DNA from 4 places in the Yersinia antarctica genome. Region 2 is predicted to be linked to each of the others. Evidence: predicted binding sites of a transcription regulator. Region 2 holds the regulator's gene; each other region holds the start of a gene.

Region 1 (8,282 bases), 470 kb from region 2:
GGGCTAAAAAACGATCAAAAACCATATGAAATTAACTACATATGGTGTCTGCCTGTGTTATCACCCACGAACTAAATCGAGAGCAGCTTAGGATGACATCAGTGGCGCTCACTATCAGGTTTTAACCTTACATTTTTAGTGGTTTATAGTGATGAATGTTATTTTACAGATATTTCATAACGCTGACAGGCCAGTTTACAGTTTTTTTAAAATGGTTGTGCAAGGAAAGTAGAGTAAAAATCGATGTGATGGGGTGATAGGGATCGCTTTATGCTGTAATTCAGCTTTTTTAGCGGCAACGCTGTGAGGTGTGTCACTCATTACCCATGCTTGAGTGATGGTTTTAGATTAAATACTCACCTGTTGTGCCAGCCGCCGGATAATTGCCGCCGTCAAGCCCCAGACAAACTGGCTCTCATACCAAGAAAGATAGACCCGGTGATTGACACCTCCACGATGGATATCCAGAGAATAGTAGCGTGAAAGGCTAAGCGCCTCGTGTAAGGGCATTTCAAACAGACCAGCCACCTCTTCTTCATTAGCATGAAAGGCAATATTAGCGGGGATCAAACCAACAATCGGGGTGACCTGATAACCACTGGAACTGTCTAATGGCGCCAGTTGCCCGAGGACATGTACCGCCGAAGCAGGAATAGCGACCTCTTCTTGCGCTTCACGCAGTGCGGTATCAATCAATGAACTGTCTTCCCTGTCTGCTTTGCCGCCGGGGAAGGCGACCTGACCGGCATGTTTACGCAGATGATCAGAGCGCCGTGTCAGCAGTAAAGTAGGCTCTGGTCGACAAATTATCGGAATTAAAACCGCGGCATGGTGGCTATTGGCCGTAAAGCTGCCAGCTTGGGGCAGTTGCAGTTGAAACCGGCTGATAAATTCAGACAAAGTTTGCCCGATAAATAATTCACTCACAGAATGGCTCGCTTATAAGCTGTCTTTTTCAACGCCAGGCATTTCCAGTTGCGGCAAAATGCGGGCGATTTTATCAAATGTTTCCTGATATTCAGCCTGCTCCTGGCTATCAGCCACAATTCCTCCACCGGCAGAACAATAGATTTTGCCGTTTTCGGTCAACAGCGTGCGGATGGTGATGTTGGTATCCATCGTACCACAGCAACTAATATAGCCAATGTTACCGCAATAGGCATTGCGCCGCTGTGGCTCCAGTTGTTCGATGATCTCCATGGCACGAATCTTCGGTGCTCCGGTTATTGAACCACCGGGGAAGCAGGCTCGAAGCAGCGCCGTCGCCGGGCATTCAGCAGGCAGGGTCGCGGTAATGGTGCTAACTAAATGGTGCACTGCCGGGAAAGGCTCAACAACAAATAACTCAGGCACCCGCACGCTACCTGGTTGTGCCACACGGCCAATATCGTTGCGCAGCAGGTCCACTATCATCAGATTTTCAGCCCGATCTTTCGGTGAGTTAGCTAACCGTTCAGCCTGCAAGCGGTCCTGCTCGGGGAGCTCCAAACGTGGCAGTGTGCCCTTGATCGGGCGGGTTTGAATTTGATGGTTTTCCAGCCATAAAAAGCGCTCCGGCGAGACACTCAGTATGGCGTTGTGTGGCAAGCGGATAAAGGCCGAAAACGGTGCGCGATTACTGCGACTCAACGACAGAAAGGCTTGCCATTCATCACCTTGATATTCAGCACTGAATCTCTGTGCCAGATTAATTTGATAGCAGTCACCACTGTGCAGGTACTCTTGAATCTGGCGGAATTTTTCGCCATATTCCGCCCGCGACATATTGGCCTGCCATGGGCTGGTCAGTGTGAATGACTGGGGAGCTTTAGGACTCTGTTGCTGCTGTAGCCAGAGTAGGCGCTGCTCGGCATCCCCATGACACACCAGCGTCAGCTTCTGCAAATGATGGTCGGCAATCAGCGCCCAGTCATACAAGCCGACCGCCATATCCGGTAATGCGATATCTTGTTCGGCCAGTGTCGGCAACTTCTCAACTCGACGGCCCAGGTCATAACCAAATAACCCCAATGCACCGCCCAGAAATGGCAGGTCAGGGTGTGATGGCAGTGGCAAGGCGAATTTATCGAGCTGCTGCTGTAATAAACAGAAGGGATCTGCCGGGGAGCAGACTCGGCCTTGCGCGCTGATTATCTCCGTTTGCAGGCCCCGAGTGGTGAGTGTTACCTGCGGGTCAGCGACCAATATATCAAAACGATTATGAGCATGTTCTGCGAATCCCGAATGCAGCAGCATTGCCCAGCTTTGATTGGCGAGTGGAGCAAATTGTTGGAGCAGGGCGTCAGGCTGATAAGGCAAGGCTTTGATGGTCAGGGATTTCACACTCATGAGTCACTATTCTTTTCTTTCGGATGGACATATTGGGGGCGCGATGACGCAGTTCGCAGCGCGCCGCAGTGAAGATTAGCATAAATTGGCGGGCGGGTCGTCTGGGGCAGTCAATTCACCGCAGACCCGAATAAACAGGTATACTTAATCAATTATATGTTGGAGATGAATCAATGCTAGCGGGTATGCCTTCACTTTCCCATGAGGAACAGCAAGAAGCTGTCGAACGTATTCACAAATTCATGTCAGAAGGTATGAGCAGTGGTGAAGCGATCGCACTGGTGGCCGCAGAAATCCGTGAGCGGCACCAAGATGATCCACAAGCCATGGCTATCTTTGAAGATACTGATTTTGATGATCATGATGAATCTGATTATCGCCGTGATAATGAGCAAGATGCGGATGACATTGAGGATCCGTACGAGGGATAAGCTCGGGATAGCAACTGATTAAACCCGCCGTTAATTGGCGGGTTTTTTATGGGATAACCAGATGAACGGGCTGAGGGTTACCCACTGACCACGACAGCCGCTGCGGCTCGTTTCGCTACTTCGATGGCGGTAGTGATATCATCAGCGACGGCCAGCGCCACCCCTAAACGCCGTTTGCCGGCAATGTCAGGTTTACCAAATAAGCGAATTTGCGTATCGCCAGTCAACGCAGTTTCTAAGCCATGATAAGCAATATTCTGGCTGGTCAATTCAGGTAAAATAACCGCTGAAGCGGCCGCGCCATATTGACGGATAGTGCCAATCGGGAAACCAAGAAATGCCCGGACATGTAATGCGAACTCAGACATATTTTGTGAAATTAACGTCACCATGCCGGTATCGTGCGGGCGCGGTGACACTTCACTGAAAATCACTTCATCGCCACAAACAAATAATTCCACGCCAAATAAGCCATAACCGCCGAGAGCTTTCACCACCTGAGACGCGATCGCTTTTGCGCGCGCGAAGGCGGTCTCACTCATCACCTGTGGTTGCCAAGACTCACGGTAGTCGCCATCTTCCTGACGGTGGCCAATAGGCGCACAAAAATGGATGCCATCAACAGCATTGATTGTCAGCAGGGTAATTTCAAAATCAAAACGAACCAAGCCTTCAACAATCACTCTGCCACCCCCGGCGCGGCCACCTTGTTGGGCATAATCCCAGGCGGTTTGCAGTTGACCTGCATTGCGGATCAGACTTTGGCCTTTACCGGAAGAACTCATTACTGGCTTAACGATACAGGGATAACCCACTTCACTAACGGCCTGACGGAATGCGCTATCAGTGTCGGCGAAACGGTAGCTAGAGGTTGGCAATTGCAGGGTTTCTGCCGCTAAACGGCGAATGCCTTCACGGTTCATCGTCAGCCGGGTTGCCTCGGCACAAGGCACGACCCGTTGGCCCATCATCTCGAGTTCAACCAGCATATCGGTGGCGATAGCTTCTATTTCTGGCACGATATAGTGCGGTTTTTCCTGTTCGACCAACTGTTTCAGCGCCGAGCCATCCAGCATATTAATTACATGGCTGCGATGGGCAACATGCATGGCGGGTGCATCTGCATAGCGATCCACGGCAATCACTTCCAGCCCCAGTCTTTGGCATTCGATAGCCACTTCTTTACCCAACTCGCCAGAGCCAAGCAACATGACACGGGTAGCGCCTGGGCGCAGAGCGGTTCCAATAGTTAGCATAGTTAGGTACCTACATCAGTGGGATAGTTGCACATTTATTTGTCGCGCGATCAATTTTACGGGCGCCAGTATACGGCAAAATGGCAACGAAAACGATTGCGTATCTGGCGAATGGCAGTGAGTCGATATCAATATATGCGCAGCGCATTGCGTATTTGGTTTGTTTTTTGCGGTTTAACTCCGGCAATGCCCCCATTTCTGGTATTATCGCGCCAAAATCTTGCGCTTGCCTTCAGGCTGTCGCTGCCATTCCATCCAGTTATAAGAGTTACTGCCGTGAGCACAACTTCCTTTTCTTCCCTGACGCTGCCTGCTGAGCAGTTGTCCAATCTTAATGAACTTGGCTATACCGAGATGACACCGGTACAGGCTGCGGCTTTACCGGCAATCCTCAACGGGCAGGATGTCCGGGCAAAAGCCAAAACCGGCAGTGGCAAAACTGCGGCATTCGGTATTGGTTTACTCGATAAAATTGCGGTCGGTGAGTTTGTTACCCAGGCATTGGTACTGTGCCCGACCCGTGAATTGGCTGATCAGGTCAGCAAAGAGTTGCGCCGATTGGCCCGTTTCACGCAAAACATTAAAATCCTGACCTTGTGCGGTGGCCAACCGATGGGGCATCAATTGGATTCACTGGTACATGCGCCACACATTGTTGTGGGCACGCCGGGGCGTATTCAGGAGCATTTGCGTAAGAAAACACTGGTACTGGAAGATCTTAAGATTCTGGTATTGGATGAGGCTGATCGCATGCTGGATATGGGCTTTACCGATGCCATCGACGATGTCATTGCCTATACCCCGCCACAGCGCCAAACCCTACTGTTCTCAGCTACCTATCCGGTCGGTATCGAACGAATCAGTGCGCGAGTTCAACGCCAACCAATCAATGTTGAAGTTGATGATGGCGATGAAGTTCCTGCCATTGAGCAGGTGTTCTTTGAAACCACCCGCGAAAAACGTTTGCCGCTACTGATATCAGTTCTCAGTCATTATCAGCCGAGTTCTTGTGTGGTTTTCTGTAACACCAAGAAAGATTGCCAAAGTGTCTATGAAGCATTGGAATCTCGTGGAATCAGTGTGCTGGCTTTGCATGGTGACTTAGAACAACGTGACCGTGATCAGGTGCTGGTGCGTTTTGCCAACCGCAGTTGTCGTGTGCTGGTGGCAACCGATGTAGCAGCCCGAGGCCTGGACATTAAAGATCTGGCGCTGGTGGTTAACTTTGAGCTGGCCTTTGACCCAGAGGTTCACGTGCACCGTATTGGTCGTACTGGTCGGGCAGGGATGAGTGGTCTGGCGGTTAGCTTGTGTACACCACAAGAGATGTCCCGCGCGCATGCCATTGAAGATTATCTGCAAATAAAACTGAAATGGACCCCGGCGGAACAGGTGAGCCGTAGTGCTAACACGATGCTAGAGCCTGAAATGGTCACGTTATGCATTGATGGTGGGCGCAAAGCAAAAATTCGCCCAGGTGATATTTTAGGTGCTTTAACCGGTGAGGCCGGTCTGACCGCTGCTGACGTCGGTAAGATTGATATGTTCCCAGTCCATGCCTATGTTGCAATCCGTAAAGCCAGTGCCAAACGTGCCTTACAGCAATTACAACAAGGCAAGATTAAAGGCAAAAACTGCAAAGCCCGTTTATTGAAATAATTACACGAAGGGGAGATGACTGTTGCATCCCCCCGACAACTCACACTATACTGTTTATATGTACAGTTACTTGTGGGCGTGAAAGACATGAAAAGGACATACAGCAATGGCCGTTGAAATAAAATTCGTCGTGGTAAGACAGGGTGAGGAAAAAATGACTTTCACAACCAAAAAAGAAGCCGATGCTTACGATAAAATGCTGGATTTGGCTGACAATTTGTCTGAGTGGCTGTCACAGGCTCCCTTAACCCTTGAAGAAGATCAACGCGAAGCGCTGAGTTTCTTCCTGGCAGAAAATAAAGAGGCTTTGGGGCAAATTCTTCGAGGTGCTAACCCTGCGACTCCTGTCGATGGGCAAGCAAAAGTGAAAGCGGAAAAGAATGTACCAGAGAAAAAAAACAAATCTGAAGAAAATCAAGCCGCTTAATTTGCCAACTTTCAGCAGAAAGTGAAAAAGGGATCTAAAATGAATCGTGAAATCACCTTCTTTAGCCGATTTGAGGCGGATATTCTGGCAGATCGTAAGACGATCACCATCCGGGATAGCAGTGAATCCGATTTCCGCCCAGGGGAAACCTTGCGCGTATGTCGCAATGAAGATGGCGTATTCTTCTGCCACATTATGGTCAAATCAGTCACGCCAATCACGCTGGAGGCACTGTCTGACCGTCATGCGGAGCAAGAAAATATGTCATTGGATGAGCTGAAAAAGGTGATTAAGGAGATCTATCCTGGGCTGGAACAGTTTTATGTGATTGAATTTACGCGGTGTTAATTAAACGGCGTTATCATTATTACCCTGCAACGCTGTTCACTCTGTAACCTACCTTTCAATCATCGTTCCTACCATAGGATAGAAATAATAATATTTGGAGGAATGATGAGAAAGACAGGATTAGCCTTGGTATTGATCACTGCATTGGCGGGTATCACCAGTGGTGTACAGGCCCAAGAGCCGCGAGTAGCGAAATTACCTGCTTGCCCCGGTTTAAACCAATCTCAGGTAGCAACGCAGGTTAAGCGAGATTTTCTGCAAAACAGAATTACGCGTTGGGAAGCGGATAAGAAACAATTGGGTACTGATAGCCCAGTGGTTTGGATTAGCGCGGTAGACATTACAGGTCAGGATGATGTCTGGCAGGTTCCAATGACTGTTCGTGGTAACAAGGGTGACAAAACCTACCAAGTGGTACTTGACTGCAAAGCTGGCAGCATTACCTATAATGGTCCTAAATAGGTATACCTCTCATTAGTAATTGACTCAAATAGGTCTGGGTAGAATAACGTCTGCATAAAGTTAATAGCTGCCAAACAGGTGCTGGAGGAAACGTATCTGGTACCTGTTTATCCCCCCTCACGGCGGATACTCTCTCAGGTCTCTTTTATAATCATATTTATCATTTAATTAGCTCCCTTCAGCTAAATTATAAGCATATGCTGGTGCTTGGCATCCACAGGTAATCGTGTCACTCTCGCGTTAACGAACACAGATGGATAACTCAATCAATGACCATACCTCCAAAGGCCGATAAACGCCCTTATCCAATAACTATGCACGGCGATACCCGTGTAGATGACTATTATTGGCTACGTGATGACGAGCGTACTGACGCCGATGTTCTGAACTACTTGCAAGCTGAAAATGATTTCACCAACGCAGTGTTGCAGCCACAACAACCTTTGCGAGAAACCCTGTATCAAGAGATGGTTTCGCGAATTCCGCCACAGGAAGAATCAGTCCCCTATATCCGCAACGGCTATCGCTATCAGACGCGTTTTGAGCCGGGTAATGAATATGCTATTTACGTGCGTCAACCGGTTTGGGCTGATAGCAGTTGGGAAACGTTATTGGATGGCAACCAACGGGCAGCGGACAGTGAGTTTTATACCTTGGGTGGGTTGGATGTTAGCCCAGATAATCATCTATTAGCGGTTGCAGAGGATTTCTTATCGCGTCGCCAATATGATATTCGGGTGAAACATTTGCAAAGTGATGTTTGGCACGAAGAAGTTATCAGCAATACCTCAGGTAGTTTTGAGTGGGCCAATGATTCAAAAACGCTCTATTACGTGCGCAAACATGAAAAAACATTACTGCCTTATCAAGTGTATCGCCATGTAGTAGGAACCGACCCTCAATTGGACCAACTTATTTATCAGGAAACTGACGATACATTTTATGTTGGGCTGGAAAAAACCACATCTGAACGTTTCATTGTTATTAATCTGAGCAGTACCACTACATCTGAAATCTTGTTGCTGGATGCTGATAAGCCTGAATCCGCACCACAGATGTTTGCACCGCGCCGTAAAGACCATGAATACGGGTTGGACCACTATAAGCAACATTTTTATTTACGCTCAAATAAAGATGGCAAGAATTTCGGTTTGTACAAAATAGCCGAAGAAGGTAAGGAACAACGTGATTTTGCCGATGAATCTCAATGGGTGTCATTAATCGCGCCAACAACTGATGTTATGTTGGAGGGCTTCAGCCTATTCCGTGATTGGTTGGTAGTGGAAGAGCGTAGTGAAGGGCTGACGCATTTACGACAGATTCACTGGGCCACTGACGAAGAGAAATACATTACTTTTGATGATCCAACCT
Region 2 (8,282 bases):
GCACTTGTTATCCCCATGGCATAACGGTGATACAATCACCCATCAAACAGTATGGTTATATCTGTCATTCCTGTTGAAAGTTGTTAAGATTAATACCCACAACAAAAATACAACAATTAAGCTTTAACCGCTCTTCGCCACCTCACTGCCCGTGGCAATTGATGTGATTTGAGGAGCAAACACCCTGAGCAACCCCGAAAGGAGAGAGCGATGTCTTTTGAATTACCGGCATTACCCTATGCGCAAAATGCGCTAGAGCCCCACATCTCAGCTGAAACGCTGGAATACCACTACGGCAAGCATCACAACACCTATGTGGTTAATCTCAATAACTTGATTAAAGACACTGAGTTTGCGGGTAAGACGCTGGAAGAGATTGTAAAAACCGCTAATGGCGGGATCTTTAATAATGCGGCCCAAGTCTGGAACCACACCTTCTACTGGCACTGCCTGTCACCTAACGGCGGCGGCGAACCTACGGGCAAAGTTGCCGATGCCATTAATCAATCATTTGGTTCTTTTGCTGAATTTAAAGCACAATTTACTGATGCGGCAGTAAAAAACTTTGGTGCGGGCTGGACCTGGCTGGTTAAAAAAGCAGATGGCACACTGGCGATTGTCAGTACGTCTAATGCAGCAACTCCACTGACCACCAACGATAAACCAGTGTTAACCGTAGATGTGTGGGAACATGCTTACTATATTGATTACCGCAATGCGCGGCCAAAATACCTGGAAAACTTCTGGGCACTGGTTAACTGGTCTTTCGTTGAGAAAAATTTAGCCTGATACGGCAAGAAGAGTGACAACCCATCGTCGCATTACGCGTAAAAATAATTAAGGGCGGGATTAACCCGCCCTACTTATCACTTCACACCGGCAAGCGGTTTAATTAATTCATTACCGCCACGAAGCTAAAGACAATAATCATCGCCAGCGCACCAACAGTCGTAATCAGCGACATTTTCAGATTGGTATCCATAAAAACTCCTTAGCCGGTTAGTTTGTAGTAGGGAAAAGGCACATAGTTAGTGTGTTAAATTATTTTCCCACAGTTCAGAAAAAAAATCTTGTGCTCATTACGCACTTTATAACTTTGATTACCCCTTTCACTTTTCCTCCAGATCAGCCAAAATTCGCAGTTCATAACTGCATACCGACTAATAACGTCCAATAAATACTCTCAGACAATCAGCTGATTTAACTTCCCAGCCTAATATCGTGTTTTTGTCTGAGCGGTTTTCGGGTTATGCAGGCAAACGATTAACATAATACTTACCCTACTGTAACCGGTAAGCTTAGGAGTCATTCTTTTTATGGCAACGATTAAAGATGTGGCCAAACACGCGGGTGTGTCCACCACCACCGTTTCGCACGTTATCAACAAAACTCGTTTCGTCGCCGAGAATACCAAGGCTGCGGTGTGGGCTGCCATTAAAGAACTGCATTATTCACCCAGCGCTGTAGCCCGCAGTTTGAAAGTTAATCACACTAAATCAATTGGTTTACTGGCAACATCCAGCGAAGCGCCCTATTTTGCCGAAGTGATCGAAGCGGTCGAAAATAGTTGTTATAGCAAAGGTTATACCCTGATTTTATGTAATTCTCATAATAATCTGGACAAGCAAAAAGCTTATCTGGCGATGTTGGCACAAAAACGTGTCGATGGGTTGCTGGTGATGTGTTCAGAATATCCTGAGCAGCTACTCGGGATGTTGGAAGAATATCGCAATATCCCAATGGTCGTCATGGATTGGGGAACCGCACGGGGTGATTTTACTGACTCGATTATTGATAACGCTTTTGAAGGCGGCTATTTGGCGGGCCGTTACCTGATTGAGCGCGGTCATCGTGACATTGGGGCTATCCCCGGCCAGTTAGCCCGTAATACCGGTGGTGGCCGCCACCAGGGCTTCCTGAAAGCACTGGAAGAAGCAAATATTACCCTGCGTGATGAGTGGGTGGTCCAAGGGGATTTTGAACCGGAATCCGGTTATAAAGCGATGCATCAAATCCTGACACAAAAACATCGCCCAACGGCGGTGTTCTGTGGCGGCGATATTATGGCCATGGGCGCGATATGTGCTGCTGATGAGTTGGGCCTACGGATACCACAAGATATTTCGGTGATCGGGTATGATAATGTGCGTAATGCGCGCTATTTCTCGCCGGCGCTTACCACTATTCACCAGCCCAAAGAGCGCTTGGGCGAAACGGCCTTTGCCATGTTACTTGACCGTATTGTCAGCAAACGTGAAGATTCGCAGACCATTGAGGTACACCCTAAACTGATTGAGCGCCGTTCTGTCGCTGATGGCCCGTTCCTCGATTATCGCCGTTAATCCTCTCCTGCCGGTAGTGTTTAGCTCTATCGGCGGCTAATCTTGCCTCATTAATCCTCAGTCATTGATTGATAACTCACTGTCATCTTTCAACCATTCGGTATTAAGTGTGACACTGTCACCTAGATATTCCAGCAGCCAGGCCAATGCTGGTGAATGGTTGTTCTGCTCCCAGGTCAAGCAACATGGACTATCGGGCAACGGTTCAGCCAGCGTCAGTGCCGCTAGCTTCCCTTGCTCAATCAACGGCGATACCATGTGTGCCGGCACCATCCCGATGCACAATCCTGCACACAGGCAATCGATTCCCGTTGCCCAGTCCGGGGCGACCAATCGCTGCTGGTTTGCTAAAGTCCAGGTGTCACGTTTAGGTAAATTACGGGCGGTATCTTCCAGGCAAAGTGAGGGATAAGGCCGTAACTGATTATCGCTAAGTGGCTCGGTTAATTGGGCTAAAGGATGATCGACACTCACCACACAATGCCAGCTTAAAAAGCCCATATCGCGAAAGATGAACCGCCCACCGACCGGGATCGCGCGGGTCGCACCAATGGCCATTTCCGCCTGCCCATCCACCAGCGCATCCCACACACCGTTGAATACTTCATAGCGTACCCGCAGTTCAATATCAGGAAAATGTCGGTAAAAATCCAACACTAAACGGCGACTACGCTGTGGTTTAACAATTTTATCTATTACTATATTTAACTGCCCACGCCAACCATTCGCCACCTGTTGACACTGACGGCGTGTGTCATTCATTTTTTTGATAACATCTCGCGCATCTTTAATAAAAACCACGCCAGCTTCGGTTAATTCCACATCGCGATGACGTCGTTCAAACAACGGAACGGCCAACCACTCTTCCAACTGGCGCACCGTATAACTAATCGCAGACGGTACGCGGTGCAATTCTTGAGCAGCAGCACTGAAACTCCCAGTACGGGCTACTGCGTCCACCACATCCAGTGAATATTCAGACCACATAGTTTTTCACCTTTTTACATCACCAATTTGCTATCAAATTTTTTAATAGCATGGTGCAAATATTACCGTTTCACAACAGAATATCGCAGCGGATAGAATGCCCTCCGCAATTAATTTTCTATAACAGAAGTTTTGCCTGCAAAAATTATAATTTAGCCAACGTCATTGGAGCCGCTGCTAACACCTCTGCGGTTTCAAGGACCAAGGATATAAAGAGAAATAAAGAATGAAAACGTCGTCTGGTTTTATGTTCTATCTGGCCGGTCTGAGTATGTTGGGCTATTTGGCCACTGACATGTATCTACCCGCTTTTGGCGCAATGCAACAAGAGCTTCAAACGTCTGCCGGCGCCATCAGTGCCAGCTTAAGTATCTTCCTCGCCGGTTTTGCTATCGCTCAGCTTATCTGGGGACCCGTATCGGATAAGTTAGGCCGTAAACCGGTACTGTTAGCCGGTTTGGCGTTATTTGCCATCGGTTGTCTGGGGATTTTATGGGTTGAAAATGCGACACAATTATTGGTACTCCGCTTTATTCAAGCGGTAGGGGTGTGTTCTGCTGCTGTAAGTTGGCAGGCGTTAGTGGTAGACCGTTATCGCGATGGCAAGGCCAATCGCGTGTTTGCCACCATTATGCCGCTCGTAGCACTCTCTCCCGCGTTAGCTCCGCTACTGGGTGCCTGGTTATTAAACCACTTCAGTTGGCGTTCAATTTTTGTAGTGCTACTGGCCGTTACGTTGCTGCTATTGATCCCAACGGCGCGGTTGAACGAACGCAAAAAAACCGCACAAGATAATGCTGCACGCATTAGCACCAACATCAGTTTCTGGCAGTTGCTTAAGTCGGCAACATTTAGTGGCAACGTGATGATGTTTGCTGCCTGTAGTGCCGGTTTCTTTGCCTGGTTAACCGGTTCACCTTTTATTCTGGGTGATATGGGTTATAGCCCGAATGTCATCGGATTAAGTTATGTCCCCCAGACCCTGGCCTTCCTGTTAGGTGGATTTGGTTGTCGCAGTGCTCTTTCCCGAATCAAGGGTAATACCTTGCTGCCGTGGCTGTTGGCGGGATATGCAATCAGCATGATTGCACTTTATCTGATAGCAACGTTAACCACGCCGACGCTGCTGACCTTACTTATTCCATTCTGCATAATGGCGCTGGTGAATGGTGCCTGCTACCCTATTATCGTAGCGAATGCATTAATGCCTTTTCCAGCTAACACCGGTAAAGCAGCCGCGCTGCAAAATACGCTTCAGCTCGGGTTATGTTTTGTTGCCAGTATGTTGGTATCGGCCTATATCAGCCAGCCATTGCTGGCAACAGTGACCGTGATGCTGTCGACCGTGGTGCTGGCGTTTTTAGGATATGGCATTCATTGCTACGCATTGCGAAAAGAAAAAAATGATACTAATCCGATGCCCAACGTCATCGGTGTTACAGCAAAGCAACAAACGAATGAACCACGGTGAGCCTGGATAAGGAATGATTCGGGTCGGAAATCGATTTGAACGCTGCAAGCGGCAGCCTGATAGAGGCGAGACCCAAGGATGGGCTAAGTAACGAGAGCCGCTAACACCGCGGTAGCGTCAAGGACGAAGTGAATTAATTTCCAATAGAAATAGTCACTAAGGAACACGTGAGCCGGGTGTGATTTATTATTGAGAAAGCCTCCCGGCAAGCCTATACTCGATTTAACCAATTACGATATCATTAAAAAAAAGCATTATCTTAAGTACTTTCTGTGCGCGTGGATTGCGTCACATTTACGCTTATGGATGAGTTACCCTAAATCAATCTTTATTAGGGTTTCTTCTTAATCTTCCTCTGTCCGTTATGGATATTAGACACCAAGGTCACGACAACCTTATTGGTATGAATCTGCATATATCGCGGGTCATAAGTCAGAAGAAAGTGATGGAGAAGCTATGAGTTCATCCTGTATAGAAGACCAGAGTATTCAAGAAACCCCTTGGTTTCGCATTGTACAAGAAATGCTGAATCGGGCTGATATTGAAATCAATGGCTCACGCCCTTTCGACATTCGAATCAATAACCCAGACTTTTTCAAACGAATACTTCAAGAAGGATCTTTGGCATTAGGTGAGAGTTATATGGACGGCTGGTGGGAATGTGACCGCTTGGATATCTTTTTCCAACGGGTTCTCAGGGCTGGCCTGGAAAATCAACTTCCACACCATCTCAAAGATACTTTACGCATTGCTGCTGCGCGTATTATTAATTTGCAATCAAAGAAAAGAGCCTGGATTGTTGGCAAAGAACATTACGATCTGGGTAATGATCTGTTTAGCCTAATGCTCGATTCGAATATGCAATACTCATGCGCTTACTGGAAAGATGCCACGACCCTTGAGCAAGCGCAGGAAAATAAACTGCGGATGATCTGCGAAAAACTTCAATTGGCTCCGGGCATGACATTGCTCGATATCGGTTGTGGCTGGGGAGGCCTCGCAGCCTATGCTGCCCGGCATTACGGCGTCGCCGTTTCCGGTGTGACCATTTCGGCTGAACAACAAAAACTGGCACAAAAACGCTGTGAAGGTTTAGACGTCACTATTTTATTGCAAGACTATCGTGATCTGAACGAACAGTTCGATCGTATCGTTTCTGTCGGTATGTTCGAGCATGTCGGGCCAAAGAACTATCACACCTATTTTGATGTGGTAAACCGCAATTTGAAGCCAGATGGCTTGTTCTTACTGCACACTATCGGTGCTAATCGTACTGATCTGAGTATCGATCCGTGGATTAATAAATATATCTTCCCTAATGGCTGCCTGCCGTCAGTAAAACATATTGCTAACGCCAGTGAGCCTTATTTTATTATGGAAGATTGGCACAATTTTGGCGCTGATTATGATCGCACCCTGATGGCGTGGTATGAACGTTTTCAAGCCGCGTGGCCGAGCCTGGCTGCGAATTACTCGTCGCGATTTGAGCGGATGTTTAGCTATTATCTCAATGCCTGTGCGGGTGCTTTCCGCGCCAGAGACATCCAACTGTGGCAAGTATTATTCAGCCCTAACGGGGTCGAGGGTGGGATTCGCGTGCCGCGTTAATACTTAAAAGAGGACAGGTGGACTGCCTGTCCTATCCTATTTACGTTAAGCCCACATTTATCCGCGAGTGGCCTTATCAACTACCGGCGTAGCGAGTACAGTTTCCCGCTGAGCCAATACCCGCTCAACCGTGTCCACCACCGCCTGGGTTTGTGGATCGATCTCGATATTTACCCGATGTCCCAAACGCTTTTTACCTAATGTGGTCCGCGACAATGTTTCTGGTATCAGATGTACACAGAAGCGGTTCCCCACAACCTCACCAATAGTTAGGCTGATACCATCAATACCGATAAAACCTTTGTGTAACACATACTTCATTAAATCAAAGCTGGGCATACGAAACCAGATCTGACGATTATTTTCTGATGTGTATATCTTGGCAATCTCAGCAGTACAAATAATATGGCCGGACATGAGATGCCCACCGATTTCATCGCTGAATTTAGCCGCACGTTCCAAATTAACGGTATCACCAACCTTAATATCGCCCAAATTGGTAATACGCAGTGTCTCCTTCATTAAATCAAAGCTAACCCGATTACCCTCAACGGCGGTGACTGTCAGACAGCAACCATTGTGGGCAACAGAAGCGCCTAACGCTAATTCAGGCAACATCTCCGCTGGCATGTCTACTACATGGGTGCGGAAATTTGATTTTTCTTCGATGGCAACCACCGGCGCGGTGCCTTGAACAATACCGGTAAACATACGCCATGCCTCTTATCTATAGAAAGAAAGTTTCTTTGCCTTGATTTTGCCTCAGAAGATAAGGAAAACCAAACCACTTACACTAAAAAAACAGATAAGAGGTATTTAGCTGATAATTAGCAACAAAGATTGCTTAAGCGCGATGAGCAGGTACAATCCTTCATTGTTTTTCCGCTATTTTATTTATCGCCCATGGCGCGATAAATAGTCGTTATTGAAATCATAACTAGGTTATACCCAAGTTACTTCGAGATACAGGTAGGCGGCAACCGCGTGAACCTCCAGGAGCTTAGATAACTAAGTGTCTGGAGTGAGCAAGGGCAGCCAACACCCCTGTATATTGAAGGGCGACGGGTAGAGAAAGGTGCATACGTGCAGAAGTATATCGTCGAAGCGCGTAGCTTATTGGCTCTCGCTATTCCCGTTGTCATCGCGCAATTATCTCAAACCGCCATGGGCGTGGTTGACACCATTATGGCCGGTTCTGTCAGTGCTACTGATATGGCTGCCGTGGCGGTAGGTACTTCTATCTGGTTACCGGCTATTTTATTTGGCCATGGTTTGTTGTTGGCACTAACCCCGACAGTTGCACAGCTCAACGGTTCCGGGCGTCGCAATCAAATTGCCCATCAAGTCAGGCAAGGGTTTTGGCTGGCGTTTTGCGTTTCACTGCTAATTATGTTTGTTCTATATAATAGCGACCACGTTATTATGCAAATGCATAATATTGACCCCGTGCTAGCAGATAAAGCCGTGGGCTTCCTGCATGCCATTATGTGGGGTGCGCCGGGCTATCTCTTCTTCCAGGTGCTACGTAATCAATGTGAAGGATTATCCAAAACCAAGCCGGGGATGGTTATCGGCTTTATTGGTTTGCTCGTGAATATTCCGGTTAACTATATTTTCATCTACGGGAAATTCGGTGCTCCGGCATTGGGTGGCGTCGGGTGCGGGGTGGCAACAGGCACAGTCTACTGGGTGATGTTCCTGATGATGCGCTGGTATGTCACCCGCGCTCGTTCACAGCAAGATATCAAACTGGAGAAAGGGTTCGCCGCACCGGACTGGCAAGTAATGAAACGCTTGGGTGGCCTAGGCCTGCCGGTTGCTCTGGCACTCTTCTTTGAAGTGACGCTGTTCGCGGTTGTCGCCTTACTGGTTTC
Region 3 (8,282 bases), 980 kb from region 2:
GTCAGCGTAGATCAAGTCCTGATTTTGATAGGCAACCACATCGATACCTTTTGGCTGCCACTCAGCATTGGCGAATGCTTCCTGCGTAGAGCCTTGCAACACCCCAACACGTTTGCCTTTCAAGGCGACTAATGTTGGCTCTATTTTACTGTCTTTGGTCGCGATTAAACGGGCATTGGCAGCGTAGAGTTTGTCGGTGAAAGCAATCTCTTTCTGGCGTTTTTCCGTGATGGAGAGTGAGGAGATAATGGCATCGATTTTTTTGGCTTTGAGTGATGGGATTAATGCATCGAAGTCACTTTCAACAAAAGTACATTTAGTATCGATACGTTTGCATAACTCTTTTGCTATATCGATATCAAAACCTACCAATTCACCACTGGCATTTTTGGATTCAAAAGGAGCATAAGTTGGATCAGTACCAATTTTGACATCTTTCGGAATGGCAGCAAAAGCACTGCTGGCAGCAGCTAATGCTAAGACTAGCGGAAGAACCAACATCTTCTTATTCATACATAACCCTCAAATTGATTTTCGATGCCAGAAAGCGCGTTAATGTTCTGTACAACCCAGAGCGTTCATAAATCAATTTGCAGTAATCGTGCCAGTAATCATCTGGTAGGAAAGCTAATTCCACCACCGCTTAACTAGCACGATCACCACGAAATACAGGCATCAAGTCGTATACAAAAATCGAATACCACACTCATGCCATGATACGCGTTCTAAAACAGGATCATTGTGGTGCATAATCCGCCCCATTTCAGTGCGATGTTGCACAAATGTATCAATTAAGGGAAAAATGTTAATTATTGCCTTGCCATCGTGTAAACAGGTCTTCAGGCAGTTCGATGTCAAATTGATCGATAACCCGATTAACGGTCTGATCAACAATATCTTGAATGGTTTGTGGTCGATGATAAAACGCAGGCATTGGCGGCATAATGGTAGCGCCCAGCTCAGCGGCTTGTACCAGCAGGCGTAAATGCCCTAAATGCAACGGGGTTTCACGCACACATAACACTAGCGGGCGGCGCTCTTTTAAGATCACATCCGCGGCGCGGGTCAGCAAACCCTCGGTATAGCTATGGACAATTCCAGATAACGTTTTGATTGAACAGGGTAAAATAACCATACCTTGCGTTTTGAATGATCCGGATGAGATACAAGCAGCAATGTCACGTGAGTCATGTACAACATCGGCCAGTGCCTGCACATCCTTCACGCTAAATTCCGTTTCCAGCGCCAGCGTCTGGCGCGCCGCATTACTGAGAATAAGATGAGTTTCCACACCCTCGACATGTTGCAGCACCTGTAACAGCCGTACGCCATAAATGGCACCGCTGGCACCGCTAATGCCGATAATAAGTCGTTTCATGGGGTATAGCCTCGCACTGACGTTATGCCTTATAGAGTGAGCATAACATAAAGAAATATCGCCCGACTTTGCCGTATCAAGTACGGATTAGCAAGTTATTGGCCCCGTTTTGCCACAATACCCATGGCCCTCGGCTAGATAACAAAAAAGGTGCACCGCGCCGGAACGCTGGTTGCACCTTTTTGATTCACACTCTGCCGATAACTGAAGATACCCAATAAATTTCAAGTTGCAGCAAGGCACTAAACAGCGACCGCATCGCAAGATCCGTGGATTGGTCGAGGCCAACACATCTGCAACCTGAAAGATAACGGGTATTACCCTTCGTTATGCATCTCCAGATTCTCGGCCTCGTTATGATTACGTAATGCCTGCGCATCATCGTTACGTAACGATTCAAGATATTCCAGATAGCTCTGATCGACATCTTTAGTCACGTAAACGCCGTTAAAGACCGAGCACTCAAACTGGGTGATGTCTGGGTTATCTTCGCGTACTGCCTCGATAAGATCGCTAAGGTCCTGGAAAATCAGTGCATCGGCACCAATCAACTGGCGGATTTCATCCACTTCACGACCATGGGCAATCAATTCGTTCGCACTTGGCATATCAATGCCATACACATTCGGGAAACGAATTTCCGGTGCCGCAGAGGCGAAATAGACCTTCTTCGCCCCAGCCTCACGCGCCATCTCGACAATCTGTTCTGATGTGGTGCCACGCACGATAGAGTCATCCACTAATAAGACGTTCTTATCACGGAACTCTGCGCGGTTGGCATTCAGTTTACGGCGCACAGATTTACGACGTTCCTGCTGACCCGGCATGATAAAGGTACGGCCAACATAACGGTTTTTCACAAACCCCTGGCGGTACGGTTTATCTAGAATACGGGCGATTTCCAGCGCGATATCGCAAGATGTTTCCGGGATAGGAATGACAACATCAATATCCAGATCTTCCCACTGCTTGGCAATTTTGGCACCCAACTTCTGGCCCATGCGCACGCGCGCACTGTAAACAGAAATTTTATCCATAAAGGAGTCTGGGCGAGCAAAATACACATACTCAAACAAGCACGGATTGTATTTCGGATTTTCAGCACACTGGCGGGTAAACAACTGGCCTTTTTCCGTGATATACACAGCTTCGCCCGGCGCAACATCCCGCAGGAATTCAAAGCCAAGGGTATCCAATGCCACACTTTCAGAAGCGACCATATATTCATTGCGGCCATCAACTAACGTGCGTTTACCAATAACCAGCGGGCGAATACCGTTAGGGTCACGGAACGCGACCATCCCGTGGCCGATAATCATCGCAACACAAGCGTATGCCCCACGGATCAACTGATGTGTTGCGGCAACAGCAGCAAAAATATTGTCTGATTCCAATGGATAATGTTGGAAACGGTCCAATTCACTGGCAAAAATATTCAGCAAAATTTCCGAGTCAGAAGTGGTGTTCACATGACGGCGAGAAACTTCGAATAATTTCTTTCTCAGTTGGTGAGCGTTAGTCAGATTACCGTTATGAGCGAGAGTGATGCCAAACGGTGAGTTAACGTAGAAAGGCTGAGCCTCGGAAGCACTGGAACTGCCAGCCGTCGGGTAACGAACATGGCCAATACCCATATTCCCCTGTAAGCGCAGCATATGCCGGGTTTCAAATACATCCTTCACCAAGCCGTTTGCTTTACGCAGCCGGAACCCATTATGGGCATCAATGGTAACGATGCCCGCAGCATCCTGGCCTCGGTGCTGAAGCACCGTCAGCGCATCATAAATCGACTGGTTTACCGGTGCAAAACCGGCGATACCGACAATACCGCACATGTTGTCTTTTCCTCATAAGCCGCTCCGAATCGGTAATTGATTCGGTAAGAAACTCGACGTGCTCTGCAGGTAGTCAAAGAACCACCTGATTATATAACTGAACTGCGGGATTAATTGTGACTGTTTCCAGTCAACACTCTGTGAGAAGCCGGTAAACGTATCCAGAAAGAACAGCATGGCAGAGACTATCAGAACACCTCGCAGCGCGCCAAAACAGACACCCAGCACCCTGTCAGTTCCTGATAAACCAGTACGTTCAACCAACGAACCAATCACATAGTTAACAATAGCCCCGACGATCAATGTCGCGATGAACAAAATGCCGATGGCAATTCCGTTGCGAACTACTTCATCTTCAAAACGCGTGAAATAGACAGCAAGGTAAGTGTAAAAATGGCTGGCAACAAAAAACGCACATCCCCATGTTACAAGTGACAATGCTTCACGGACAAAACCCCGGATTAAGCTGACCAATGCAGAAAATCCGATAATCCCTATAATGACGTAATCAATCCAGACCATGACTATTCCAATGACGAAATCGCCGCTGCATCCTGTTCGCGGCGAATTCTAACAGAAAAAGAAAACGTTTGCGTAGGGGAATTCTTACCCGCGACAAATTAAAGTGCGGCGATTTTAAAAACAACAATCGCCGCACAAACTTAGCTCAAAAACCCCGTACACCCTGATATCTTAACTCTCGGCATAAACCTTAACGCGCCGTGCCATAGGGCTTAACTTGCCCATTCAGGCCGCTTAATGAATTAAGCTCTGGCAGCGCAGATTGCAATTTTTGTTTTGACGCATCTGGCCCGACATACACACGGGTTATTTGGCCTTGAACCGGCGTTGTAGGCACCGTAAACGCCCGATGACCTGACAAGCGCAGCGTCGCCACGATTTCATTCACTTTAGCTGCGTTTTTCAACGCGCCCAGTTGGACGACATAAGCCTGCCCTACCGGTGCTTTTTCTTCTGTGACCGGTTTAGTTTCCGGCTGAACGTCCGGTTTAACCTCAGGTTTAGGTTTTACTTCCTGCGGTTTTTTCTCTACCGGTAGCGATTTGACCTCAACCGGTTTCTTCTCAACAGGTTTCACCTCAACCGGCTTACTCTGTATCACTGGCGGTGCCACGATAGTCGGTTCAGACGGAGGGTTACCAGCATCATTAGCAGCCTGAGAGGCGGAATCATCTTTGGGGACATCCACGGCTTGCGCCGCACCTTCCGGTGGAGCAATAGGCAGAGGTTGACTGACCGGACCAACCGCATCGATCTCCTGACTATCACCTGGTTTTGGCACTAATGGGATAGCGGCGAACTCATCCTCATAATGCTTCTTTTTACCATCCAGTAGCCCCGGCAGCACAATCACGCCTAACGCCACCAGAATTATGGTCCCGACTAAACGGTTCTGGAACTTACTTGCCACTCGCACTCCCAATTCAATGCCTTGATAAACTCAAGTTGTCACAAATTCAGGCTGTCATAAATCCAATACAGCCATCACATGAGCGACAGTATGGAAAGAACCACAGACAATAACCACATCCTGTGGTTTTGCATCCAACATAGCCTGACGCCAGGCCGTTTCTACATCGCTAAACTGGCGTGATAACTCCAAATGCTCGGCTAATTGCTCCGCCGTCGCCCCACGCGGCCCTTCAAGCGGTGCGCAGTACCATTCATCGACTTGTTCAGATAAACAGGCCAGCGTCCCGCCGATATCTTTATCTGATAGCATACCTACCACAGCCCGTACTTTACCGTGTTTTGGCAATCGAGCCAGCCTGTCGGTGAGATAACGTGCTGCATGCGGGTTATGGGCTACATCCAAAATCAGCAGTGGTTGCTCACTGACAACCTGAAAACGCCCTGGCAAACTGGCAGCCAACAAGCCCTGGCGAATAACCTTATCGCTTAAAGGCAGGCCAGAATAGTGCAATACGGCCAAAGCTGTCGCCGCATTTGCCAAAGGTACGTTTGGTAAGGGTAGATTGGTCCAATGATGGTTGCCACACTGCCAATCCCAGGCATTTTCTTGTTGTTCACCTGGCTGTTGTTGGCTAAACCGCCATGCGTCATCACGGCGATACAGTTGTGCCCCCAATTGCGCCGCAACATCGGCAATCGACTGCGGCATATCCGGTTCGCCAACCACGGCAGGTTTCCCCGCACGGAAAACACCAGCCTTCTCGCGGCCAATGCTTTCTCGATCGAAGCCCAACCAGTCAGTATGGTCTATGGCAATACTGGTAATAGCCGCAACATCAGAATCGACTATATTGGTCGCATCCAAACGTCCACCCAGCCCCACTTCCAGAATCACTACATCAAGCTTAGCCTGCTTAAATAATTGCAGCGCAGATAAGGTGCCAAATTCGAAGTAAGTCAGTGATATACCCGCGCGCCCGGCTTCAATTTGAGCAAAAGAGTGGCTGTGTTCAGCCTCAGACAGTTCTTGCCCCTGAATACGGACTCGCTCGGTGTAACGCAAAAGGTGAGGTGAGCTGTAAACCCCGACCCGCAGACCCGCTGCAAGTAAAATTGATTCCAGGGTACAACAGGTGGTGCCTTTGCCATTAGTACCGGCAACGGTGAAGACTTTTGGGGCAGGGTTAAGCAGATCCAAACGCTCAGCAACCTGTTTAACACGTTCCAGACCCAACTCGATTGGTTGAGAGTGCAAACGTTCAAGATAGTAAAGCCACGCGGCCAAAGGCGACGTGGCTTGGGGAATTTGATGGTTTTTCATGAGTCCCGTCACTGGCCTTTATACCCACCATACTTCAAGCTGCATGTGCGTTGACTGCTTTCGTTGCTCGGCCCCCGTCCATGGACCTCGCCTCTGCGAGGCCGCTGCAAGCAGCGTTCAAATCGGTTCCTGACCGATTTGTCACCCGAATCAATGACTAGCGTCAACTCATCAGGATTATGAGCCTCTAATGAGACTCACCCTGCGGGCCAGCGCAAGCGATGTTCAACATGGTTTACAACCAAGTTGTCACTCAATTGCCGCCTTCCTGCAACTCAAATTATTTTGGGTAAATATTTTCTTTTTTAAAGCTATAAAGCTTAAGTTGCGACAATGCACAACAACCGGGCATCACCTTATCAGGGTGATGCCCGCGTGGATAATCAGGCTTCGGCCTGATTATCCGCCTGAGCAGTATCGGCTTTACTCTCAATCACACTGGGTTGTGGCTGATGCGTTAATTTAGACAAGATGCTGGCAATTGTCTGACGCATCACCGGGCGGCGAACGATCATGTCGATAGCGCCTTTTTCAATCAAGAACTCACTGCGCTGGAAGCCCGGCGGCAGTTTTTCCCGAACGGTTTGCTCAATAACCCGTGGACCAGCAAAACCGATTAAGGCTTTTGGTTCTGCGATATTGATATCACCCAACATTGCCAGACTGGCGGAGACACCACCCATGGTAGGATCCGTCAGCACAGAAATGTACGGCAAGCCACGCTCTTGCATTTTAGCCAGAGCAGCACTGGTTTTTGCCATCTGCATCAGTGACATCAATGCTTCTTGCATACGAGCACCACCACTGGAGGAGAAGCACACCAACGGGCAATTATCTTCCAGCGCCTGCTCAACTGCACGCACAAAACGGGCACCCACCACTGACGCCATTGACCCACCCATAAAGGCAAATTCAAATGAAGCGGCAACGATCGGCATCCCTTGTAAGGTCCCTTTCATGGCAACCAAAGCGTCTTTTTCGCCGGTATCTTTTTGTGCGGCAGAAATGCGATCTTTATACTTTTTGGAATCCTTGAATTTCAGGATATCCTTCGGCTCCAGTTCGCTACCCAATTCAACTTCACTGCCTGCATCCAGTAGCATATGTAACCGTGCACGGGCTGTCATACGCATATGGTGATCACACTTAGGACAAACTTCTAGATTACGCTCTAACTCGGCACGGTAAAGCACCTGACCGCAACTGTCACATTTCGTCCACACCCCTTCAGGAATACTCGCTTTACGGGTTTGTGTAATATTGCTTTTGTTAAGAATTCGTTCAATCCAGCTCATCGATGACCTTTCTGTTTGAACCTGGCTGTTGCCAGTCCGCTGTTCATGCTTTAACCATCTCCCTGAAAACATCCCAACAAAAAATGCCTGAGATACACGCCATTACAACGTGGCTAAGGCACTGGAACTCGGGTTGTCCGCAGGAACAGACCATAAATGTCACTCATTAAACCATATTGGCTCGACAGTGTAGATAAAAAACTGGTCGAACCCACGGCTTAGGTAACGTTTTTACTGATTTTTTTGCCGTGATTGCGCGCGCCGATGCCGCCATACCTCAAATACACCCGGCAAAATTGACACCACAATAATGGCAACAATTAGCAATTTCAGATTGTTCTGCACGATAGGTACGTTACCAAACAGATAACCAGCATAGGTGAATAACAGTACCCATACCAACGCCCCAATCACGTTATAAGCCGCAAAGTGGCGATAAGACATTTTACCCATTCCGGCGACAAACGGCGCAAAAGTGCGGATAATCGGGACAAAACGTGCCAAAACAATCGCTTTACCGCCATGTTTTTCGTAGAACTGATGGGTTTTTTCCAGATAGCTGCGGCGGAAAATTTTGGAGTCCGGGTTACTGAATAGTTTCTCTCCGAACACCCGCCCAATGGTGTAGTTAATAGCATCGCCCAAAATAGCGGCGGTAACCATCAGTGCCACCATAATGTGCACATTGATATCATTGGACGGTAATGCTGCCAACGCACCGGCCACAAACAGCAAAGAATCTCCTGGCAGGAACGGCGTCACCACCAGACCGGTTTCACAGAATAAGATCAGGAATAAAATGGCGTAAACCCAAACCCCATACTGCGCCACCAGCTCCGCCAGATGGACATCAATATGCAAAATAAAATCAATAACGAAACGTATAAATTCCATAAATACTCTCAAATGGTAAACATACTTGTGCTTTGAGTGAGTGAGATTAGCTGAACTTCCTTAGGTATTCCTTAGCCCAAGGCGACCTCACTCATCAATGTAGAGAAATCAGTCGTCTGCCAAAA
Region 4 (8,282 bases), 1.6 Mb from region 2:
GCATTTTGCGGTGATTTTTTGCGTAATCTCTCCCGCAGGGAGCTTTTTGTAGGATGATTCAAATGGAAGAATTAAACGTAGTTGATGGTATCAATGAAGCGAGTACCTGGTTGGTGAATAACCAAGATTTGCTGATTCAATACGCGGTTAATCTGGTCGCAGCATTACTTATCTTAACCGTCGGTTCAATCATCGCCAAAATTGCGTCACGGATGCTTGGTCGGGTCATGAAGTTACGTGGCATTGATGTCACCGTCGCAGACTTCCTGGCAGCAATGGCGCGTTACAGCATTCTGGCTTTCACTATCGTTGCGGTGCTGGGACGTTTGGGTGTGCAGACTGCATCGGTGATTGCCGTTATCGGTGCCGCGGGTTTAGCTGTTGGTTTGGCGCTACAAGGCTCGCTATCAAACTTTGCCGCCGGAGTGCTGCTGGTGGCCTTCCGTCCATTTAAGGCAGGTGAATATGTCGATCTGGGCGGTGTAGCCGGTACTGTGGTTCAGGTGCAAATTTTCTCAACGACCCTACGGACGGTCGACGACAAAATCATCGTGGTACCCAACGGCAAAATTATTGCTAATAACATCATCAATACCAGCCGTGAACCGAATCGCCGTACCGATATGGTCATCGGTGTTGCCTATGATGCTGATATTGATGTGGTAAAGAAAGTGCTGGGTGACATCATTGCCGCAGATAAACGTATCATGCATGACAAAGGGGTTACCGTGCGTTTGAATGAGATGGCTGCCTCTTCCCTTAACTTCACGGTGCGCGTCTGGACTACCAATGGCGATGCGATGGATGTGTATTGGGATCTGATGGAAAACTTCAAGCGTGCGTTGGATGCTAACAAAATTGGCATTCCTTACCCGCAGATGGACGTGCATTTGCATCAGGTAGCAAAAACTGAGGCAGATTAGTCTGCGTACCTGAAGCTGTAGTGTTGTTTACAATTTGGCTATAGCCATGTCAAATCGGGTCGTTATCGGCCCGTTTTTTCCTTTTTCCATCCTTGTTTTCCCTCTTGCTTAGCCATTATTAGTTTTACTTATTATTGATAAGAAATATCAATTTCCTCTGATGCTGCTCTCCCCGTAATATGCTGCTAATTCCTCTCCAATTCTCTCGGCCCGTTTTGAGTATTATTTAAAGGTAACAGTATGTTAGCTGTCTATTTACAGGGCTTCGCCCTCAGTGCTGCGATGATTTTACCCCTCGGGCCACAAAATGCCTTTGTGATGAACCAGGGGATTAAGCGTCAGCACCATTTGATGAGTGCCTCACTTTGTGCGCTGAGTGACATTATCTTGATTTGTGCGGGGATCTTTGGCGGTAGTGCTTTGCTGAGCCGTTCGCCATTGTTACTGGCACTGGTCACATGGGGCGGTGTGGCTTTCCTGCTGTGGTACGGCTGGGGCGCATTGATGGCAGCCTGGCGTGGGAGGGGCTCCTCATCTGCAGCCGCAACCGGCGCGCAAGGGCGTTGGCCAATAGTTATAACCCTACTGGCGGTAACCTGGCTCAATCCGCATGTCTATCTCGATACCTTTGTGGTGCTCGGTAGCCTTGGCAGCCAGTTATTACCCGACTCCCGGCCTTGGTTCGCTTTGGGAGCCGTGAGTGCCTCTATTGCCTGGTTTTTTGCCCTCGCGCTATTGGCTGCGTGGTTATCACCGTGGCTTAACCGCTCAACGTCGCAGCGGGTGATTAATCTGTTGGTCGGAGGGGTAATGTGGTTTATTGCTTTTCAGCTAGCGCAACAAGCACTAAATCTGTGAGTTTTTATCATTAATCCGAATCCCATGATTCATAAGATATGCTACGGTTGATGTGTTAATCCGGTTACCGACAGCAAATTAATCACGCTGCCAATGAGATTCGAGTGAGTGTAATTAACTGCAAATGTATTTGTCGCTGATTGAATTCACTGGTTATCTAGCTGAGGTCGACTGAGTTGTCATAAATAATTTGCCATGTATATCTTAGGAGGCACTGTGAAGTTGAAGACATTGGCTTTGGCCGCAATGATGGGATTAGGGACGTTACCTTTGGCGCTACAAGTTCAGGCAGCCGAAGTGCCAGAAGGGCCGCATGTTGTCACCTCCGGTACCGCCAGTGTTGATGCGACACCGGATATTGCCACTATCGCTATTGAAGTCAGTGTATCTGCCAAAGATGCGGCAGATGCCAAAAAACAGGCGGATACCAGGGTCGCGCAATATTTTGATTTCTTACGTAAAAGTGGCATTGAAAAGAAAGATATCAATGCTGCCAATATTCGTACTCAACCTGAATACGATTACCAGAAAAGCGGTGAAGCGGTCTTGAAGGGATACCGTGCCGTGCGCCAGGTTCAGGTAACATTACGCCAACTGGATAAGTTGAATGAGCTGCTAGATGGTGCGCTGAAGTCTGGTCTAAACGAGATCCGTGCGGTGGAACTCGGGGTAGCAAACCCGGACACATACCGTGAGCAGGCGCGTAAAAAAGCCATTGAAAATGCTATCAGCCAGGCAGGATCATTGGCTGATGGATTCAAAGTTAAACTTGGGCCGGTCTACAGCATTCGTTACCACGTCGCTAACTACCAGCCTATGCCGGTAGCACGCATGTTTAAAAGCGCTGAAGCGGCACCAGCCACCGATGCCGCACAAACTTACGAACAGCAGACCATCCATTTTGATGATCAGGTTGATGTCGTGTTTGAACTCCAAACTGCGACCAGTACCGCTAAATAAATCAATCCTGCCGTAATACCTGACGCCCATAAGACAACAGGGCGTCAGTCACCTTTCTCATGGTTCTGCTTTCCGGTGCAAACCGGTGCCAGAACAGCATTCGTCGTTGCAGTAATCCTGGCGTCAGATTGATTAATTCGCCTGAAGCTAGCTCTTTCTCGATTTGCAGATGCGGGATCATACAACAGGTGGTTCCTTGTCGCGCTAACTGCACAAAAGCTTCGGAAGAGTTAACAATATGGCAGGGCACGCTGCCCGGTGATAAATCAAAGTTCTGCTGTAAAAACGCCTGATGCATATCATCCAGATGGTCAAACGCCACCGCTGGCGCTTTCAACAATGCCGAGCGGGTTACGCCATTAGGGAAATAACGCTCAGCGAAAGGTTTGGAGGCGACAAACAGGTAATCCAGCGCACCGAGTTGATCAACCAGACAACTGGGGAGCGGTTGAGGTTGGATACTGACAGCACCCACAACCTCGCCGCGACGTAACCGTTCCTGAGTTCGAGTCTCATCCTCGACTTGTAAATTCAGCCGGATAGGGGAATCAGCCAGCACCGGTTTCAATGCCGGTAGCAACCAGGTCGCCAAACTGTCGGCGTTCACTGCCAGCGACAATAACAGTGGTGTATCTCCGCCATTATCATTGCCCAGCCACTCTTCTTCCAGTAACTCAACCTGATGCAGTAACGCGAGCAGTTTCTGCCCTTGTTCGGTTGGCCGTGGTGGCACGGTGCGCACCAGCAGCGGTTGTCCGAACAGATTCTCCAACTGCTTGATGCGTTGAGATACCGCCGATTGGGTGATGCAAAGTTTTTGTGCAGCGCGTTCAAAACCGCGTTCACGGATCACCGCGTCCAGCGCTTGTAGCGTACGGTAGTCTGGGCGTTTCATCGGAGTCATCTCTCCAAATATTAAGTCGATACAGCACTATGCCACATTTTAGCCAGTTTGTTATGACAGGATGCCAAGGTGTCAGCCACAAATAAACCGGCATAACTGTGATCCGGCTAGAATTAACTACCACGCGAGTTGGCTTTATTCACACAATCACCACTGCGGATGCTCTATAATGACCTCAGGTTTTCTTTCACATCAAGGCGTGAACTTACCATGACTCAGGATGAACTTAAAAAAGCAGTGGGCTGGGCAGCATTAGATTATGTAAAACCTGGTACCATCGTTGGGGTCGGCACTGGCTCGACCGCAGCACATTTTATTGACGCACTTGGCTCCATCAAAGGCCAGATAGAGGGGGCGGTTTCCAGCTCTGATGCCTCTACTGCCAAACTGAAAAGTTACGGCATCCACGTATTCGATTGTAATGAAGTGGATGTATTGGATATCTATGTTGATGGCGCTGATGAAATTAACGACCAGATGCAGATGATCAAAGGCGGTGGTGCTGCGCTGACCCGCGAGAAAATCATTGCTGCTATTGCTCGTCAGTTTATCTGCATCGCGGATGCGTCCAAGCAGGTTGCTATACTGGGTAAGTTCCCGCTGCCGGTTGAAGTTATCCCAATGGCCCGCTCTTATGTGGCTCGTGAACTGGTTAAGCTGGGTGGCTTACCGGAGTATCGTCAGAACGTCCTGACTGATAACGGCAACGTTATTTTGGATGTCCACAATCTGAGTATTTTGGATGCCATTGCGTTAGAAAATAAAATCAATGGTATTGCCGGTGTCGTTACGGTCGGCCTATTTGCTAATCGGGGGGCTGATGTGGCACTGATTGGCACCGCCGACGGCGTTAAGACCATAAAATTAAAGTGATCGGTTAACTCGCTCTCAGGATGAGGTTCGCTACTTCATCCTGAAAGTTTTTTTGCCTTTAAATATCTTTTCTTAAAATCGCTAAATTTGGTGATATATATCACATTTCTTCATTTCGTTTTATTAACCTGCCATTAACCCTCTTCACGCCAGTTTTTTATTCCATAAATTAACATTGACACTGATTGTTATGCTGGCTGGCAGGCAATCGTTTGTATTGCTGCCCGCGTAATATTTGTTATGTTGACAGGGTGCTGACCGGATTCATTCGATAGCGGCAGCCACATCTGAAGTCTGAAAATAGGGTCGGGGACATGGCAAAAGTATCACTGGAGAAAGACAGAATTAAGTTTCTGTTAGTGGAAGGGGTGCACCAGAGCACGGTTGATAATCTGCGTGCTGCCGGATATAGCAATATTGAATATCATAAAGGTGCCTTAGACACCGAATCACTGAAAGCATCGATCAAAGATGCTCACTTCATCGGCATTCGATCGCGTACGCATCTGTCTGAAGAAGTTTTTGCGGCAGCAGAAAAATTAGTCGCGGTAGGTTGTTTCTGTATCGGTACCAATCAGGTTGATTTAAAAGCGGCTACCAAACGCGGTGTGCCGGTATTCAATGCACCTTTCTCCAATACCCGTTCGGTAGCTGAAATGGTACTGGGCGAGTTACTGCTGATGTTCCGAGGCATTCCATCGGCTAACGCCAAAGCTCACCGTGGTGAGTGGAACAAGCTGGCGGTGGGTTCCTATGAAGCCCGTGGCAAGAAGCTGGGCATTATCGGTTATGGTCATATCGGTACCCAACTCGGGATTCTGGCAGAGAGTGTCGGGATGAAAGTATTTTTCTACGATATCGAAAATAAACTGTCGTTAGGGAATGCACAGCAGGTGCGTCACCTGTCTGATCTACTGAATATGAGTGATGTGATTAGCCTGCATGTGCCGGAAAACCACTCCACTAAAAACATGATTGGCCCTGAACAGTTGGCTCTGATGAAGCCGGGTGCGATGCTGATTAACGCCTCACGCGGTACCGTGGTCGATATCCCGGCCTTATGTGATGCGTTGGCCAGCAATCATTTGGCAGGCGCGGCAATCGACGTATTCCCTGAAGAGCCTGCAACTAATAAGGACCCGTTCAATTCACCCTTGTGCGAGTTTGATAATGTGTTGCTAACACCACATATTGGTGGTTCCACTCAGGAAGCGCAGGAAAATATCGGTGATGAAGTGGCAGGTAAGCTGGCGAAGTATTCCGACAACGGCTCAACGCTGTCTGCGGTCAACTTCCCTGAGGTTTCTCTGCCTGCTCACGGCGATAATACCCGCCGTCTGTTGCATATCCATGAGAACCGCCCAGGCATCCTGACCAGCATTAACAAAATCTTTGCCGAACAGAATGTCAACATTGCGGCACAGTATCTGCAAACCAGTGCTGAAATCGGTTATGTCGTCATTGATGTTGAGACTGATGATGCGGAAAATGCAGAAAAAGCATTGCAGGCGATGAAGGCGATCCCGGGAACTATCCGTGCTCGTTTGCTTTACTAATAACTATTTGTATTGAATGACTAAACACCCGCTATCTATAAAATATCGGGTGTTTTTTTATTTTGCAGGATTATCTCTTACCACTGCCACACTTTTGTTGGTGTCACTATCTCTGGCAATGGTACATCCCAAAGCTCACAGGGCAAGTGCTCTACCCATTGGCAATCATGGGCCAGGCCAATAGGATAAGGGCGCCCTTGCTGCCAGTGTTGCAGCGTACGGTCATAAAAGCCACCACCCATACCTAAACGTTGCCCGAGGCTATCAAACGCCACTAACGGGGTTATTACCATATCCAATTGGTTTAGTGGCAGAACTTCTCGCACATCTAATTGTGGTTCAAGGATTTTCAGGCGATTACGGATAAGCGTGCTATCAGGGCGATAACGCAGAAATAATAAATTACCGGGGCTGAAAGGGTGCAAAACCGGCAGATAAACCTGTTTTTGTTGCTGCCATAGCAGCTCAATAATGGGGCGGGTATTGAGTTCACCATCGAAGGAGAGGAACACGGCAATGGTGTTAGCCTGACGGATTCTGTCATGCTCAGCGATATGCTTTGCCGCCAGATGCGCTGACTGATGCTGTTGTTCCGCAGTCAACAGACGCCGACGTTCACGAATCTCACTACGAATCTTTTGTCGCTCAAGGGCATATTGCGCAGTCAAAGGCATATTATTTATTCAAAAATATGTTGTTAATTTAAAGGATAATTTTTTGATTAAAAAGACATTTTATTGATTCGGAAGATATATTGCTGATGCCAGTAGACAGCCAATGTAAAACGAACGTGATAACCCCAAATGCTGGTTAATCGATAAAGAGAGGATCTCCGAGATGCCGCCGCAGGCTGTAACCCTTGAACCCATGGTTCAAGGTGAACGCAGCGTCGCAACCTTAAGGCTTCTCGGCGGACCGAGCATGCGCACCAGTTACGGAGTCACTACATTCTGTTGGTATTAAATATCGGCTCAGGGGACTGGCCCGCTGGCAAACACCTCAGAGAAATTTTTTACTCACTGCTGAATCTATCATTCAACAGAGATTTATTCAAACTGTGCATCCTGACGTTCAGAGATGCGACCTTGTTCAAGCAACGCCTGTTCAATGGTCTGTTGTAACATCCGAATACGTTGCTCCATATTGGATGCATAGTCACGGGTTTTCAACCTTTCCTGAGCTAATTCGTGACAGACATTCAATGCTGCGATAAAAACTAACTGCTCAGTATTTGTGACTCTAGTGCGAACTTTGAGATCTTGCAACCGTTGGTTAAGATCTTCTGCTGCCATGTTCAACGCGTCTTGTTGTTCTGGCGGACAATTGACTCTTAACGAGCGACCAAAAATTTGAATATCTACCGGTTGTGCAGACATGCCACCTTCCTGACTAATTTTCGCGCCAACCTTGTAAACCAGAGGCAAAATGCTCGTAGTTGCAAAGCGGGCGTCACTATATATATATCGATACCAAGATTCAACCCCTAATACCCGTTGGGTATTAGGGTCTAGCGCGTTGCGTTTTCTGGTATAGCGACCTTTCTTGGTGGTAGCATAACACGAACTTATCCTGCCAACGATGACCAATACGCATGTCTATAGAGAATACATTACCAACTTACCAATCACTTGCCTTGGCGTTAAGCCAGCAAGCGGTAGCATTAACCCCCGCAGAAATGCATGGCCTGATCAGCGGCATGCTCTGTGGTGGCAGTAAAGACAATGGCTGGCGCACGCTGGTACATGACCTGACCAATGAGGGCGTTGCCTTTTCACAAGCGTTGGGATTGCCGTTACAACAGTTACATGAAGCAACACAAGAAGCGCTGGAGAACGAAGGTTTTATGTTCCAGTTGCTTATCCCTGAAGGGGACGATATCTCGGTTTTTGACCGTGCTGACGCATTATCAGGTTGGGTCAACCATTTCCTGTTAGGTTTGGGTATGTTGCAACCGAAATTGGCGCAGGTGAAAGATGAAGTGGGTGAAGCCATTGATGATTTACGTAATATTGCCCAATTAGGCTACGACGAAGATGAAGATCAAGAAGAGCTGGCTCAATCATTAGAAGAAGTTATTGAGTATGTGCGTGTGGCGGCTATTTTGTGCCATATCGAATTTACTCAACAGAAGCCGACTGCACCAGAGATGCGTAAGCCAACACTACATTAAATGATATGGTGTAATATGTTGAATTAAGTCGATTAAAT

The links. Region 2 encodes PurR, which represses purine synthesis genes. Its sites were predicted from a motif close to CANGCAAACGTTTGCNTG; they were not measured.
Region 1: purT (formate-dependent phosphoribosylglycinamide formyltransferase) is a predicted target of PurR. The motif match lies at 4,101-4,118, and genes of this name have one in related genera.
Region 3: cvpA (colicin V production protein) is a predicted target of PurR. The motif match lies at 3,793-3,810, and genes of this name have one in related genera.
Region 4: serA (phosphoglycerate dehydrogenase) is a predicted target of PurR. The motif match lies at 4,720-4,737, and genes of this name have one in related genera.

Annotation. Positions count from the first base shown of each region.
Region 1 covers NZ_JBSJQF010000001.1:2,790,505-2,798,786, reverse strand. The annotation lists gene ACWJJO_RS13055 (CoA pyrophosphatase) at 349-927, opposite strand; gene pabB (aminodeoxychorismate synthase component 1) at 940-2,328, opposite strand; gene ACWJJO_RS13045 (YoaH family protein) at 2,502-2,759, shown strand; gene purT (formate-dependent phosphoribosylglycinamide formyltransferase) at 2,837-4,015, opposite strand; gene dbpA (ATP-dependent RNA helicase DbpA) at 4,292-5,674, shown strand; gene ACWJJO_RS13030 (YebG family protein) at 5,781-6,101, shown strand; gene yqfB (N(4)-acetylcytidine aminohydrolase) at 6,141-6,449, shown strand; gene yebF (protein YebF) at 6,555-6,911, shown strand; gene ACWJJO_RS13015 (S9 family peptidase) at 7,181-8,282, shown strand, end outside.
Region 2 covers NZ_JBSJQF010000001.1:2,324,217-2,332,498, reverse strand. The annotation lists gene sodB (superoxide dismutase [Fe]) at 211-789, shown strand; gene cydH (cytochrome bd-I oxidase subunit CydH) at 893-982, opposite strand; gene purR (HTH-type transcriptional repressor PurR) at 1,317-2,342, shown strand; gene punR (DNA-binding transcriptional activator PunR) at 2,400-3,329, opposite strand; gene punC (purine nucleoside transporter PunC) at 3,556-4,800, shown strand; gene cfa (cyclopropane fatty acyl phospholipid synthase) at 5,257-6,408, shown strand; gene ACWJJO_RS10715 (riboflavin synthase subunit alpha) at 6,466-7,119, opposite strand; gene ACWJJO_RS10710 (MATE family efflux transporter) at 7,492-8,282, shown strand, end outside.
Region 3 covers NZ_JBSJQF010000001.1:3,303,907-3,312,188, forward strand. The annotation lists gene hisJ (histidine ABC transporter substrate-binding protein HisJ) at 1-513, opposite strand, end outside; gene ACWJJO_RS15335 (UbiX family flavin prenyltransferase) at 806-1,378, opposite strand; gene purF (amidophosphoribosyltransferase) at 1,696-3,213, opposite strand; gene cvpA (colicin V production protein) at 3,226-3,735, opposite strand; gene dedD (cell division protein DedD) at 3,926-4,645, opposite strand; gene folC (bifunctional tetrahydrofolate synthase/dihydrofolate synthase) at 4,700-5,968, opposite strand; gene accD (acetyl-CoA carboxylase, carboxyltransferase subunit beta) at 6,352-7,263, opposite strand; gene ACWJJO_RS15365 (DedA family protein) at 7,495-8,157, opposite strand; gene truA (tRNA pseudouridine(38-40) synthase TruA) at 8,266-8,282, opposite strand, start outside.
Region 4 covers NZ_JBSJQF010000001.1:3,905,128-3,913,409, reverse strand. The annotation lists gene mscS (small-conductance mechanosensitive channel MscS) at 63-923, shown strand; gene argO (arginine exporter ArgO) at 1,164-1,781, shown strand; gene ACWJJO_RS18175 (oxidative stress defense protein) at 1,998-2,741, shown strand; gene ACWJJO_RS18170 (LysR family transcriptional regulator ArgP) at 2,743-3,636, opposite strand; gene rpiA (ribose-5-phosphate isomerase RpiA) at 3,856-4,518, shown strand; gene serA (phosphoglycerate dehydrogenase) at 4,833-6,074, shown strand; gene ACWJJO_RS18155 (5-formyltetrahydrofolate cyclo-ligase) at 6,152-6,748, opposite strand; RNA gene ssrS (6S RNA) at 6,900-7,083, opposite strand; gene zapA (cell division protein ZapA) at 7,121-7,450, opposite strand; gene ACWJJO_RS18140 (YecA/YgfB family protein) at 7,666-8,244, shown strand.